DNA from 2 places in the uncultured Dubosiella sp. genome. Region 2 is predicted to be linked to the other one. Evidence: a T-box and tRNA genes for the amino acid it is inferred to sense, from the RefSeq annotation. Region 2 holds a T-box; the other holds one or more tRNA genes.
The links. A T-box is a leader RNA that pairs with one kind of tRNA and senses whether it is charged. The one in region 2 lies ahead of leuS (leucine--tRNA ligase), so its partner is inferred to be a tRNA-Leu.

Region 1 (7,260 bases), on a different contig from region 2:
GACATCGACACCCAGCCCATCATGTCAAAACGCTATTTTATCAACACATGCCGGAAAATCATTTCGCTTTACGACATCGACGGCTTCCGCTTTGACTTAATGGGCATTCTCGATTTGAATTTTATGAACGAACTCAGCGAGGAGTGCCGGCGAATCAAACCAGGCTTCATGATCTATGGCGAGGGCTGGAACATGCCAAGCTTTTTGCCGGAAAATTTGCGTGCCGCCCAGCAAAATCAAAACCAAATGCCGCATGTCGGCCATTTTTCCGACCGGTTTCGGGAAACGATTCGCGGTTCCAACGGCGATCTTGTGCAAAAAGGCTACGCCAGCGGCAATTTGGATAAAATCGCGGAAGCCCAAGCCGTGATGGCGGGAAGCTGCCAGGATTTTGTTTTTAACTCGCCGCAAAAAGTCGTCAATTTTGTCGAATGTCACGACAACCACACGCTTTGGGATAAAAACCGCGTCGCCTGCCATGGCGAAGGACGGGAGCTGCGGGAAAAGCGGCAGGTTTTGGCCAACGCGATGGTCCTGCTCGCCCAGGGCATTCCGTTTTTGCACGCGGGGCAGGAATTCGGGCGGACAAAGCACAACCAGGGCAACACGTACAACCACCCGGATAATGTCAATCAAATGGATTACGAACGCCGCAACCGGCACATGCCAATCGTGGAGGCGACAAAAACGCTCATCCAGCTGCGCCGCCAGCATCCGGCGTTCCGGCTGACAACGAGCGAGCAAATTTCAAACAACGTCCATTTTGAAACGATCGACAATCAAGTTCTCGTTTACAAGACGAGCTGCGGCAGCGACGCCAATATCGTTTTTTTCAACCCGACCAGCCAGCATTTTCAGTACGTGGTCCATCAAGGGGGCGAGGTTTTGTTTGACAACGGGCAATGCAACGAGAAGTACGCGACCAACCTGCAAATCGCGCCGTACAGCGTGGTCGTATACCATTTCAATAATTAAGAACAAGCTTGATTTCTGATTTGAAAAGCATATAATTGATAAAAAGAATTTTGGAGGAAAACATGGCAAAGTTTTTTAAAGAACCATCACGAACATTCAGCGAATATTTACTCGTTCCAGGTTACACGGGACCGGACTGCACGCCGGATCGCGTATCCTTGAAAACCCCACTTGTAAAGTTTCGAAAAGGGGAGGAACCCGCGCTTTCTTTAAACATCCCTATGGTGTCCGCGGTTATGCAGTCGGTCAGCGGCGAGGAAATGGCTTGCGCGCTGGCGCGCGAAGGCGGCGTCAGTTTTATTTTCGGCAGCCAGCCAATCGAATCGCAAGCCGAAATGGTGCGCAATGTAAAATCCAGCAAAGCGGGATTTGTCGGCAGCGACTCCAACCTTTCCCCGGAATCCACGCTGGCGGATGTTTTAAATCTTCGTGAAAGAACAGGCCACTCGACGATGGCGGTCACCGATACGGGCAAGCGGGACGGTAAACTCGTCGGCTTGATCACTTCCCGCGATTTTCGCGAATCGAGAATGGATAAAAACACAAAAGTCAAGGAGTTTATGACCCCGTACGAGAAACTGATCGTTGGTATGGACGGCATCTCGCTTTCGGAAGCCAACGATATCATTTGGGATCACAAGCTCAACCAGCTTCCAATCGTCGACGAGGAACAGCATTTGAAATCCATCGTGTTCCGGAAAGACTACGACTCGCACAAGGAAAATCCAAACGAGCTGCTGGATGACAACAAGCGCTACGTCGTGGGCGCCGGAATCAATACGCGCGACTACGCCGAGCGTGTGCCGGCTCTGGTGGAAGCCGGTGTCGACATTTTGGTCATCGACTCCTCCGAAGGCTACTCGTGCTGGCAGGCGGAAACGATTCAATGGATCCGCAAGCACTATGGCGACACGGTAAAGGTCGGTGCCGGCAACGTGGTCGACGGCGACGGATTCCGCTTTTTGGCCGAGGCCGGCGCGGATTTCGTAAAAGTCGGCATTGGCGGAGGATCGATTTGTATTACGCGCGAACAAAAAGGCATTGGCCGCGGTCAGGCCACGGCGACGCTGGACGTGGCGCAGGCGCGTGACGAATACTACCGCAATACGGGCGTGTACATTCCGGTATGCTCCGATGGCGGTATCGTGCATGACTACCATATTACGCTGGCGTTGGCGTTTGGCGCGGATTTTGTGATGCTTGGACGTTATTTCGCCCGTTTCAAAGAGGCGCCGAACAAACGGGTCAGCATCAATGGGAACTACATGAAAGAATACTGGGGCGAAGGCTCGGCCCGGGCGAGAAACTGGCAGCGTTACGATGTCGGCGGCGAAAATAAAATGTCGTTTGTCGAAGGCGTCGATTCCTACGTTCCTTACGCGGGCAGCCTGCGCGATAATGTCGGACTGACGATTTCCAAAATCAAGCATACGATGTGCAACTGCGGCTGTCTGACAATCGAGGAATTGCAGCGCGATGCGAAAGTGACGCTCGTTTCCTCCACGAGTATCGTGGAAGGCGGGGCGCACGACGTCGTTGTCCGCGATGAGAACATTGACGCAAAAGTCCAATAAACGCGAAAGAAGGTTTTCACCTTCTTTTTTTTGTGTAAAATATGAGTATGAACAACCATGAAGACCTTTTAATGGATATCAGCATTCTGTACCGCAGCACCCAAAAGTATTACGACCGAAAACTGGAGCCTTTTCACTTGACTTACGCCCAGCTGCCGATCCTGCTTTTCATTTTCGAGCAGGAAGGCATCACGATGCAAAACATCGTGGAAAAGGGAAGCTACGACAAAGGCACCGTAACGAAAAACATAAAAAAACTGGAAGCGCTCGATTATGTGGAAGTGCGTCCATCCGCCAGCGACAAGCGGGTGAAGCACTTGTATACGACGTACAAGGCGAAACGCATCATCGCGCAAATTTACAAAATCCGGATCGACTGGTGGAATCACATCATTCAAAATATCGACGACGACACGATGCGCTCGTTCGAAGCCGTTTACGGCTCCATGTGCGAGCGGGCCAACGAATACGCCAAGCTCGAGCCGGAAGGCTTGCGCTTTTATGGATGGAAAAAGCTGTCTTTGCGCGGATTTGGCGCGCACCCCTGTTCCGTTTTGGAAATCGGCGGGTGCAACTTGCGCTGTCCGGGCTGCCAAAAAAAGCATCTCGTTTTTTTAAAAGAAGGACAAAAGGTCATTCATTCCGAAGAAGTCAAAACATACTTGACGCACCACAAAACGCATCTTCGCGCCGTGGCGATCGAAGGCGGCGAAGTCGGGCTACATCCAGAGCTGGAATCGTTTCTTCAATTTTTAAAAGCGGAAAAGTACGCCGTAAAAATCAAAACGAACGGCATGTATCCCGAGCCGGTCGCGCGCTGGGCTGAAAACGGTCTTCTGGATGAAGTGGAAATCGACTTGAAAAGCGCGTGGTCCGGCTATTCGGAAGCGACAGGCATTCATGACATCGACACCTCGGAAATCAAAAAAACGCTGGACGCTTTGCGCCAAGCCAATGTGTCCCACCGCTTCGCCACGACATTGATCCGCGAATTTCACAACGAGGATGTTTTAAAGGAGATGGCTTCCATCGTTGGCCACGACGGGCATTGGGTGTGGCGCAACTACGAACCCGGCGCGAACGCGATCGAGGAAGGGCTTCACGGCTTTTCGAAAGCGGAAATTGACGCCTTGGAGCAGACGGTGGGGCCTCTTGTGAAAACCCTGGCCATAGAAAGAGGAGCACAATGAAATATATCGTCGAAAAAAGAGATGGCAATCTCGTCGATTTTCAAATCGGGAAAATCGTCAACGTCATAAAAAAAGCGTTTGGGTCGCTTCATAAAGAATGGGACGAGTCCGTTATCGAGCTGCTCGCGCTCCGGGTCACCGCCGATTTCGATGCGAAAAAGGACGGAAACCGCATTGGCGTCGAGCAAATTCAGGACAGTGTGGAAAAAGTGCTGTCCGAGTCGGGCTTTACCGAAGTGTCCAAAGCGTACATTCTCTACCGGAAACAGCGGGAAAACGTGCGCAAACTTACGGAACATCTCGACCGGCACACTTCGCTGATCGCCTCGTATTTGTCTTCGGCCGCCACAGGAGCCGGCTTTTCCAATCAAGGAATGAACCAGTACGTCGCCAGACAAATGCTCCGCCATTTTTGGCTGGAGGAAATGTTTGACCAGGAAATCCGGGACGCGATCCGGGAAGGGAAAATGATCGTCGAACCCTTGGATTCCATGCTTGCCCAAACGGTGACGCTCGATCTTTCGCAATTCGAAAAGCCAAAACAACACTATGACATGGTAGTCGTGGCGCTCCACCAAATTGTGGAGAATCTGGCCGAACACGTCGTGGTGAGCCAGTTTGAAACGATTCTTACGCCAGATCAAATCACGCGCATTCGCCAGCGGTTTGATGAAACACGCGTCCGCTTTCAAAACGTCGCGCCGGCGCGCGGATGCTTTGGCAAAGTGGATGTCGTGGATTTGCAGCCGGAAACGCTCGGTTTGGCGCAACGCGCGCTCGATGTGCGGCGGCAAGTGATGGAGCGGCTGGATGAAGCCGGCTTTTACCCGTGCGAGGGCTTTATGAAGACAATGGAAGGGGAGATCTGCGTCGTGGGCGATTCGATTCGGACATTTGAAAAGACGTCGGGCTACATTTGGACCCGAAAACGAACGATTTCAGGGGACGAAGCGCTTTTTGAGCTGGAGCAAGAGGCGCTTGCGGGCGTTGGAACGCTGTTCGACCGTGTCGAGTATCGGCTTCGTTTTGTGGAGCCCGTCGATTCCGGGGCGGCGCGCAATTTGTGCCAGTCGCTGCGCGAAACGTATCCGTTTATCGCGGATATTCAAATTGTTTCGGATTTTTGAAAAACAGGTGTTGCTTTTTGGAAAAAGGTTTGCTATTATAAATGGGCAGTCAAGGAAATGCCCGGGTGGTGAAATTGGTAGACGCAGTGGACTCAAAATCCACCGGTAGCGATACCGTACCGGTTCGAGTCCGGTCCTGGGCACCATTTGTCTATAACGAACCGAAAGGTTCGTTTTTTTCTTTCACTTTTTTGCGCCAGGTGAAAGAAAAAAGCGCAATGGTTGATGGAGGTGTGAGTGTGAAAGTTTTACTCGGCTTAAGCGGTGGCGTTGACTCGGCTATCGCCGCTTATTTACTCAAAGAGCAGGGATACGACGTGACCTGCTGTTTTATGCGCAACTGGGACAGCTTTGCCAACAATGACATTCTTGGCAATCCGACGATCATGGAAGGCGTATGCCCGCAAGAGCAGGACTATCTGGATGCCAAAGCGGTCGCCGACCATCTTGGCCTGCCGCTGCGGCGCGTTGATTTCATCCAGGAGTACTGGGATCAGGTATTCGTGACGTTTTTGAAGGAATACGAACGCGGACGCACGCCGAATCCGGATATTTTATGCAACAAATACATTAAGTTTGACGCGTTTTTCGACTACGCGATGAAAAACGGATTCGACGCGGTCGCCACCGGACATTACGCGTCCAACGTGCGAATCGACGGCTACACGTATTTGACGCGCGCCCACGACACGAACAAAGATCAAACGTATTTTTTGTGCCAAGTGCCGGAAAGCGCCATCGCGAAAACGATTTTTCCTTTGGGTGGCATCGACAAGCCGGAAGTGCGGCGCATCGCCAAGGAGCTCGATTTGGAATCTGTCATGACAAAAAAGGACAGCACCGGTATTTGTTTTATTGGCGAGCGAAATTTCCGGGATTTTTTAACGAATTACCTGCCAAGCAAGCCGGGACGCATCGTCGACGTGGATACCGGAAAGACGCTCGGCGAGCACATCGGCGTGTTGTATTATACGATCGGGCAGCGCAAAGGATTGAATATCACGCGCGATAAAGGCCCGTGGTTCGTCATTGGAAAAGATGTCCATAAAAACGTGCTCTATGTTTGCCACCACACAAGAAAACAATGGCTCGACTCCGATGAAGCCGTTGTCAGCGGAATGAACTGGATCGTGAAAGACCACGCCGAGGTGCCCAAGCGCCTGACTTGCAAGTTCCGCTACCGTCAGCCGGACCAGGACGTTGAACTGGAATGGATCGACGAAACGACAGTGCGGCTGCGCTATCCGCAAACGATTGCCGGCGTGACATGCGGGCAGGAAGCCGTGCTGTATGACGGGCAAAAATGCCTGGGGGGCGGCGTCATCGACTTTGTATATCGAAACGGAAAAGATTTAAACGAGCAAATCATTCAAACCGGCGCCCGGAGGATGGCGCATGCGTGAGGTCGTGAAGGCGCGGCTGGATTTTGTCATTTTTGAAAACAAGGAAAACCACTACGTCGTCGCCTCCTTTGAAGAAACCGAAGACTACCATGAATTCACCGGCGCTGGCCGCCTCGTCGATCCAAAAGAGGAGGGCGAGTACGAGCTGGAAGGCGAATACGTCGAGCATCCGCGCTACGGGACGCAGTTTCGAATTGACCGGGCCAAACTCGTTTTGCCAACCCGCAAAGAGGCAGTCGTTCATTTTTTGTCGTCCGACACGTTTCCGACAATCGGCAAAAAAAGCGCTGAAACGATTTACGACACGCTGGGGGAGGATTGTCTGGAACAAATTCGTCAAAACCCGCAAGTGCTGCAGCAGGTTCCCCGGTTTCCGCAAAAGAAAATCGACATCATCACCGATGGAATTTGCCAGTTTACCGGTTTTAACGACAACTACATCAAGCTGCTTGAATACGGATTGACAAACCGGCAAATCACGCTGCTGGAAAACACGTACGAAGACGACGCGCTCAAAACGATCGAGGAAGACCCGTTTCGGCCGCTTTACGAAATTTATGGCTTCGGCTACAAGGGAGCGTGCCGGCTGGCGGACGCCATCGAGCTGCCAGCCGATGATTTGCGGCGTCTGGAAGCGATGATTTACGAGGAGTGCCGGCAAATGGCGATGCGTTCGGGCAATACGTACATTCCGTATCCGATTGTGCAGGAACGGTTTCAGTCGGTTCAAAAAGAGGCGTTCGAGCAGGCGCTGGCCAACTTGATTGGCCGGCAGAACTTGCAGGCGGAACAAGAAAAGATTTATCCGTTTTCGTTGTACGAAGACGAGATCTTGATCGCCAAGGGGCTGCGGACGCACTGGTTTGATGTCGAGCCTGTCGCGGCGCAAGACATCGACGAGAAAATCGAGCAAGTCGAGTTTATGCTCAACATCGAATACGACGCCATTCAAAAACAAGCCATCCACGCTTTTTTTGAACACTCCGCTACG
Region 2 (7,260 bases):
GATTCGCAACGCGTACTGCGCGAAAAAACTCGTGAACGCCGCGCTGAGCGGACACATGGTCGTGTCCACGCTGCACGCGGGCACGATTCGGGAAGCCGTGATCCGCCTGCTCGATTTCGGGGTCGAGCCATTTGAACTGGCCGGCATTTTGAGCGGCATGTTCGCTTCCCGGCTGTATAAAAAACCCGACGGCTCAAAGGAGTGTGTATATGAAATTGCCGAGCGGAAAGAAATATTCCACATCATCCAAACAAAGGCGTATTCGCCAAACCACGCGACGCTGGCTCAAAAAATTGAACGAGCCCTTGCCCGCCATTCGATCGAGGACGAGCAGGCGCGCGTCGACTTATTCGATCTCCAAAGATGAGATCGATATGTTCGTCACCTTGGGAGCGCACGGAACGCCGATCAAAAAACGCGTCCGTCTTTCGTTTCGGGCGGCCGACGCGCTGCTCGAACGCCTCGATCGCGGGGAAGACCTGCTCGAGATTTTATGCCAGGGCGACGAACCGTATTTTTCCATTTTACGTTTGCTGGCGCCTTCCTTGTCGCTCGCAAACGCCCATCGCGTCGCGCTCGAGTACGACGGCCACGCCCAAAAAGCGTTTCGCTCTTTTGGACGGCGATGCGCCTATTCGATTTTCGTCTTTTTATTTTCCTTCGCGATGATTTACTTTTTTTCTCAACTGATTTATCCCCAAATGGCCGCCTACGCCCAAGATTTCGGGACGGCGCTTTCCTTGCTGAAATTTTTTATGAACGTCTTGCTGGCGGGGCTGGCAGGCTTCTTCGCGTTTCTTGGCTACGTGTTTTTGCTGCCGGCGCAAGAATGGATCGAACGCCGTCTTCGCACGCGATCCTGGATGAAAAAATGGGTTTCGCTGCAAATGGCCACGTTGCTTAGACCGCTAATGAAGGCGCGCCTGTCCACCAAAGACGCGTTTTACGTGTTGGCCCGGCTGGAAAACGACAGCCGGATCGCGTACTACGCCCGCCAAATCGTCGACCGGCTGGAAAGCGGCCAGACGCTGCTGGAGGCGATGGACGCGCTCGATCCGGATTTGCTGACGTTTGTCGAGCTTGGCATGGAAAGCATGGATATGGAGGCGATGCTGGGCTTGTATTTGCGGCGAAGCGAGAAGCGGATGAAAAAGCTCGAAGACGACGGGGTGCGCCTGCTTCAGCTGCTTTCGTACAGCTGTGTCGGGATTCTCGTCTTTGTGGCGTACGAAATCCTGCTCTCGCCGCTGAATGTGTTGTATACGATTTGAGGTGAAACGATGAAAACACAAACGAAACCAACGAATCCGAAAAACGGATTCACTTTGCTTGAAATGCTCGTGGTCATGCTAATTATCGCGATCATTCTGCTTTTGACGCTGCCCAATTTGCAGCAAAAGGAAAAGATCATCCGCGCCAAAGGGTGCGGCGCGCTTGTCGAGGTCGTCAACTCGGCCATTCTGCTTTACGAAATCGACCAGGAACGCACGCCCGGCTCTATCGAGGAGCTGATCAGCCAGGGCTATTTGAAGGAAGGGCAAAACGCGTGTCCGAATGGATCGGCGGTGACCATCGTCCATGGCGAAGCCGTCGCCCAATAACGCGTTCACGATGACGGAAACGCTCATGGTGCTGCTACTTGTGGGGCTGCTTTCGACCATCGCCTTGCCGCGCTACGACGCGACAGAGCTGGCGGCCCGGCAAATCAAGGCGCTTTGTTTGCAGGCCCAGATGCATGCCTACGCCAGCAAGGAAACGATCACGGTCGAGATTGGCGTGGACAGCGCGCGATTTGGCGACACGCGCTACGATTTTCCGGAAAAAATGGCGTGCACACCGCTGGCGTTTTCCTACAACGGCAACGGCAATATTTCGAAAGGGGGTTCGACGACATGCCTTGGTTCGCGAAGCGAGCGGCGCATCGTGTTCCAGCTGGGAATGGGACGCGTTCGGATCGAATGAATGGGGTGCTGCTTCAGGACGCGCTGCTGGCGCTGCTCATTTTGTCCATCTTGTGCGCTTTGCTCAACCAGGGTATGCGGGTTTATGAAAAAGCGAGTCAAATCGGCATCGAAGCCATCGACACGCAATGGTTTTACGATGATGGAGGCGCTGTTGGCGCTGCTGGTTGTGAGCGTCTGCCTGCAAGTGGGGACGGCGTATTTGCGGGTGGCGCAAAAGCTTGTCGCCGAGCCGGTCGACACCCAGCGCGAATTCATGATTTTGCAGCTGCGACATTTTGTGGCCCAGGCCACGACGCTCGAGGTGGAAAGCGAGCGGATCGAGCTGGTGGTGCGCCACGAGCGGTTTACGATCGAGCAGGATGGAAGCCGGCTCGTGAAGCGGGGCGGCTATGAGATTTTGGACGAGCAAGTGGAAACGGTTCGCTTTTGTGAAGAAGGGGAAGCCGTTTTCGTGGAAATCGACGGGCGCCGCTTCCAAATCGCGTAACGGCTACGCCAGCCAGACAATGCTTGTACTCTTTTTGTTTTCGCTCATGCTGCTGTCGCTTTTGTCGGTGTACAGCGTGCAGCGTGCCGGCTTGTACGCGGCGATGCGCCAGTCCACGCTCGATCTAAGCTGCCTCTCACACGTGAAGGCGATGATTGAAAACAACGCGGTGGTGCGCCAATGCGGCTATGGCGACGACCTTCTCGTTTTGCACAAGGAGGTGTGGATCGACGGGACCCGGGTCGAGCTGGACGACGAGCAGACGTATGTGGCATGTCGCTATGAACGGCTTGATGGCGTTCCAATCGTGATCCGTTTCTTTTACTCGGATCAGGCGATTGTGTCCATCGAGCCGCAGACGCCAATCTAGACTTGACGGTATCCTGAAAAAATGCTATTTTGTTTCTAACGCATAGAACCGGAGCAGTAGGTGTTTCCATCATGTCCAGAGAGTGGCCGGGCGGTGGAAGGCCACGTTGAGAAAACGCCGAACTCGCCGGGGAGTGGATAGAAAAACTATCCGTACGCTCTGCGATAAAGAGCAGCAAAGCGCCCGCGCGAGCGGGAAGTAAGGTGGTACCGCGTGAATGAACGTCCTTATAGGTTAAGGGCGTTTTTTATTTGAGAGAGAGGAGAAAACAAGATGTACGATCATCAAAGCGTGGAAAAGAAATGGCAAAAAGTGTGGGAGGACGAGAAGACGTTCAAAACCGACACGACCGACTTTTCCAAACCGAAATACTACGTGCTGGACATGTTCCCGTATCCGTCCGGAAACGGCTTGCATGTCGGCCATCCGGAAGGCTACACGGCTACAGATATCATCGCCCGCAAAAAGCGGATGGAGGGATTCAACGTGCTGCATCCGATGGGGTTCGACTCGTTTGGCTTGCCGGCCGAGCAGTTCGCCATCCAGACGGGCAACCATCCGTCGATTTTCACGAATAAAAACATCGACCATTTCCGGGACCAGATCAAGATGCTTGGCTTTAGCTACGACTGGGACCGGGAGATCGCGACAAGCGACCCGTCCTACTACAAGTGGACGCAGTGGATTTTCATCCAGCTGTACAACGCCGGCCTGGCGTACGTGGACGAGATCCCGGTCAACTGGTGTCCGGAACTGAAAGCGGTGCTCGCCAACGAGGAAGTCATCGACGGCAAGAGCGAGCGCGGCGGCTATCCGGTCATTCGCAAGCCGATGCGCCAGTGGGTGCTGAAGATTACGGACTACGCGGAGCGTCTGCTGGAGGATTTGGAGCTGGTGGACTGGCCGGAATCGACAAAGGAGATGCAGCGCAACTGGATCGGCAAGTCGCAGGGAGCCAATGTCGTGTTCAAAATCGACGGACACGACGCGGAGTTCACCGTGTTCACGACGCGTTGCGACACGTTGTTTGGCGCGACGTACTGTGTCATGGCGCCGGAACATCCGTTTGTCGATCAAATCACGACGCCGGAGCAAAAAGAGGCAGTGGACGCCTACAAGGCGGTTTGCCAGACGAAATCCGATTTGGAGCGGACGGATTTGAACAAGGACAAAACGGGCGTGTTCACAGGCGCGTACGCGATCAATCCGGTCAATGGCAAGAAGATCCCGATTTGGATTTCGGATTACGTTTTGGCAAGCTATGGAACGGGCGCGATCATGGCGGTGCCGGCCCACGACACGCGCGACTACGCGTTCGCGAAAAAATTCGGTTTGCCGATCATTCCGGTGCTGGAAGGCGGGGATGTCGAGAACGAGGCGTACACCCAGGACGGGGTACACATCAACTCGGACTGGCTGAACGGACTGGACAAGCAGGAGGCGATTACAAAAATGATTGCCTGGCTGGAGGAAAACAAAGTTGGCGAGGCGAAGACGACGTACAAGCTGCGGGACTGGCTGTTTTCGCGTCAGCGCTACTGGGGCGAGCCGATTCCGATTATCCATATGGAAGATGGCACGATGCGGACGGTGGATATCGAGGAGCTGCCGCTGGAGCTGCCGGCGACAGAAGATTTCAAACCGGCCGACTCGGGGGAGAGCCCGCTGGCGAACTGCCCGGATTTCCTGCATGTGGAAATTGATGGCGTGAAGGGCGTTCGGGAAACGAACACGATGCCGCAATGGGCGGGAAGCTGCTGGTACTACTTGCGCTATATCGACCCGAAAAACGACGAGTGCATCGGCGATCCGAAACTGCTGGAGCACTGGCTACCGGTCGATTTGTATGTGGGTGGCGCGGAGCATGCGGTATTGCATTTGCTGTATTCGCGCTTCTGGCACAAGGTATTGTACGATCAAGGCATTTTGCCAACGCCTGAACCGTTCCAGAAACTGTTCCACCAGGGTATGATTTTGGGCGAGAATGGCGAGAAGATGTCGAAATCGCGCGGTAACGTCGTCAATCCGGACGATATCGTTGTATCCCATGGCGCGGACACGCTGCGGGTGTACGAGATGTTCATGGGACCGCTGGAGGCGGGACTGCCTTGGTCGGATCAAGGCATCGACGGTACGCGCAAGTGGCTGGAGCGTGTGTGGCGTCTGTTTACGCAGGTTGCGCAAATCACGGACGAGAACGACCATAAGCTGGATCGGGTGTACAACGCGACGGTCAAGAAGGTGGGCAGCGATATCGACACGCTAAATTTCAACACGGCGATTTCGCAGATGATGATTTTCGTGAACGACTGCTATAAGACGAAGACGATTTATCGTCCATACGCGGAAGGATTTATCAAGATGTTCGCTTGCTTCGCGCCGCATCTGGGCGAGGAGCTGTGGCAGACTGTTTGTCACAAAGACAAGACGCTCGCGTACGAGCCATGGCCGACGTACGACGAAAACGCTCTGAAGCAGGACAAGGTGACGGTTGTCGTTCAGGTGAACGGCAAGATGCGCGGCAAGATGGAAGTCGCGGCCGACACGGACGAGGAAACGTTGAAGCAGGACGCGTGCGCTCTGGAATCCGTTCAGCGCTTTTTGGAGGGCAAGACGATTCGCAAGATCATTGTCGTCAAAGGCAAGGTTGTCAATATCGTCGCGAATTAAGCGGTAAAAATACGATTTCAAAGAGGAGTTCAATTTGGGAACTTCTCTTTTTTTTGTCCCTTATTTACCCATATTTTTTGGAATAAGGTCTGGAAATTGGCGAAAAAAGTTTTTAAAATGTAAATTGGGAAGGAGATTATGAACATGATGAAACAGCAACCCCACAAAACTGTGAAAAACCATGAGCGTAAAGTCATTCAAGGCATTGGACGAAAATTCCTGGCCTCTTCTCTTTGCGCCCTTTTGAGTGTTTCGAACGGCTTGAACTGGCCGGTTTTGGCAACGGAAGCCGAAACGGATCCGGAAGTCGTCGAGCAGCAGCTGATGGAGGACGAAACCGAAATCGTTTCCGAAGAAGAAAATCCGACTGTCGGAAACGAGCAAGGACTTTGCGTCCATCATCCTTGGCACGACGCCCAATGCGGGACCGATCCGTGCCAATACCGCTGCGTTCCTTGCTTGCAGGAGGATATCGCGGAAATCATCGCCATCCTCACCGAGGAAAGCGCCGAAGAAGATCCGCTGCAAGCGGTCTACACGCGTATAGAACATGCCTACGACACGTACGTGGCGCTCAACGAGGATGAGCTCGCCCAGCTGGAAGAGGACGAGTACGCCTTCATGGAAGCGGTTTTAAGACAGGAGGAGTCTATAATTCAGTCTTTGGATGCGCTTGACCAGCAAGTCGATGAAAACGGACAAGCCGAAGCGCAAACCCTGACGCAGCTTTATCAAGAGGTGGCCGCGGCGTATGGCGCGTTCATGGAGGAGAAAGCCGGACAGGAAACGAAACCGGAAGAAGAACAAGATCCAGTGGAAGAAGGCGAACAGCCTAAAAAAGTCATTACAATGGACGATGACAACAAGGATACTTCTCAAAAGGAAAACGAGAAGGAGTCCGGCATCGCAGAGGGAGATGAAGCGCCGGATTCCACAACGCCGGATGCGACCGAGAAGAAAATGAAAATCGCCGCGGTTTCGATCAAGGACAGCACAGGTGCTGTTCAGTCGCTTGTAAGCGAGGATCAGGAAACAAAGAATGAATTTACAATGAAATACGACCGGCAGGTGACTTTGCATTTCGAAGTGGAGAGCGAGCTGAATCTGAAAAATAAAAAAGTGTCCATTACGATTCCGGATGGAATGACTGTGGTTGAATTTCCGCAAGCGGAAAAAAATGGATTTGTGGAAGATGTAACGCCAGAAAGTCTGGAGGAATTAAACAGCGAAAAAAATTTTGGAGCCTATCGACCAAAATCAGGAACGATCACGTATTCCTTAAAGGAAACGGCCCAGAACACGAGTTTTAACATTATCCTCGCCTTTGATACGACGTTGTGGAATAAGCAGTGGATTAAAGACAAGGATGGAACGAATCAAAAACCTGTAATCTCTGATGCAGTTAAAATTCAAACGTATAGCGTTGAGGGAGAAACAAAAACCGAATATGATACATTTTCTGCTGTTGGAACCTTAACAGAGGATGATAAGTTGGGGACGGGCCCATTTTTAAATGCTGTAGTACCATCTTCTAAGTATTTGATGGCGGAGAGCACGGAACCGTTTAAATTGGTGGATATTCGGTATCGACCAGATCGGTTTCAATTTAGTTTTGGAAGCTACTACGAAAGTTTTAGCATGACGATGCCATTACCGAAAAATAATGAAAAAAACACATATGCCAAACTGCATCACATTCAATCGGATAGCGGAGCGTGGAATCTGGATGATTTAGGTAAAGACGAGAACACTGAGAAGTACGAGGTTGC

Region 1: it has a tRNA-Leu gene. The T-box ahead of leuS (leucine--tRNA ligase) is inferred to sense a tRNA for this amino acid. The anticodon was not compared.

Annotation. Positions count from the first base shown of each region.
Region 1 covers NZ_CAXHOA010000001.1:326,110-333,369, reverse strand. The annotation lists gene pulA (type I pullulanase) at 1-975, shown strand, start outside; gene ABNS49_RS01630 (IMP dehydrogenase) at 1,038-2,549, shown strand; gene ABNS49_RS01625 (radical SAM protein) at 2,597-3,739, shown strand; gene ABNS49_RS01620 (ATP cone domain-containing protein) at 3,736-4,866, shown strand; tRNA gene ABNS49_RS01615 (tRNA-Leu) at 4,926-5,012, shown strand; gene mnmA (tRNA 2-thiouridine(34) synthase MnmA) at 5,106-6,269, shown strand; gene ABNS49_RS01605 (ATP-dependent RecD-like DNA helicase) at 6,262-7,260, shown strand, end outside.
Region 2 covers NZ_CAXHOA010000016.1:31,943-39,202, reverse strand. The annotation lists gene ABNS49_RS10800 (ATPase, T2SS/T4P/T4SS family) at 1-367, shown strand, start outside; gene ABNS49_RS10795 (type II secretion system F family protein) at 375-1,271, shown strand; gene comGC (competence type IV pilus major pilin ComGC) at 1,281-1,601, shown strand; gene ABNS49_RS10785 (prepilin-type N-terminal cleavage/methylation domain-containing protein) at 1,579-1,962, shown strand; gene ABNS49_RS10780 (hypothetical protein) at 2,047-2,451, shown strand; gene ABNS49_RS10775 (hypothetical protein) at 2,393-2,821, shown strand; T-box leader at 2,856-3,053, shown strand; gene leuS (leucine--tRNA ligase) at 3,095-5,491, shown strand; gene ABNS49_RS10765 (InlB B-repeat-containing protein) at 5,636-7,260, shown strand, end outside.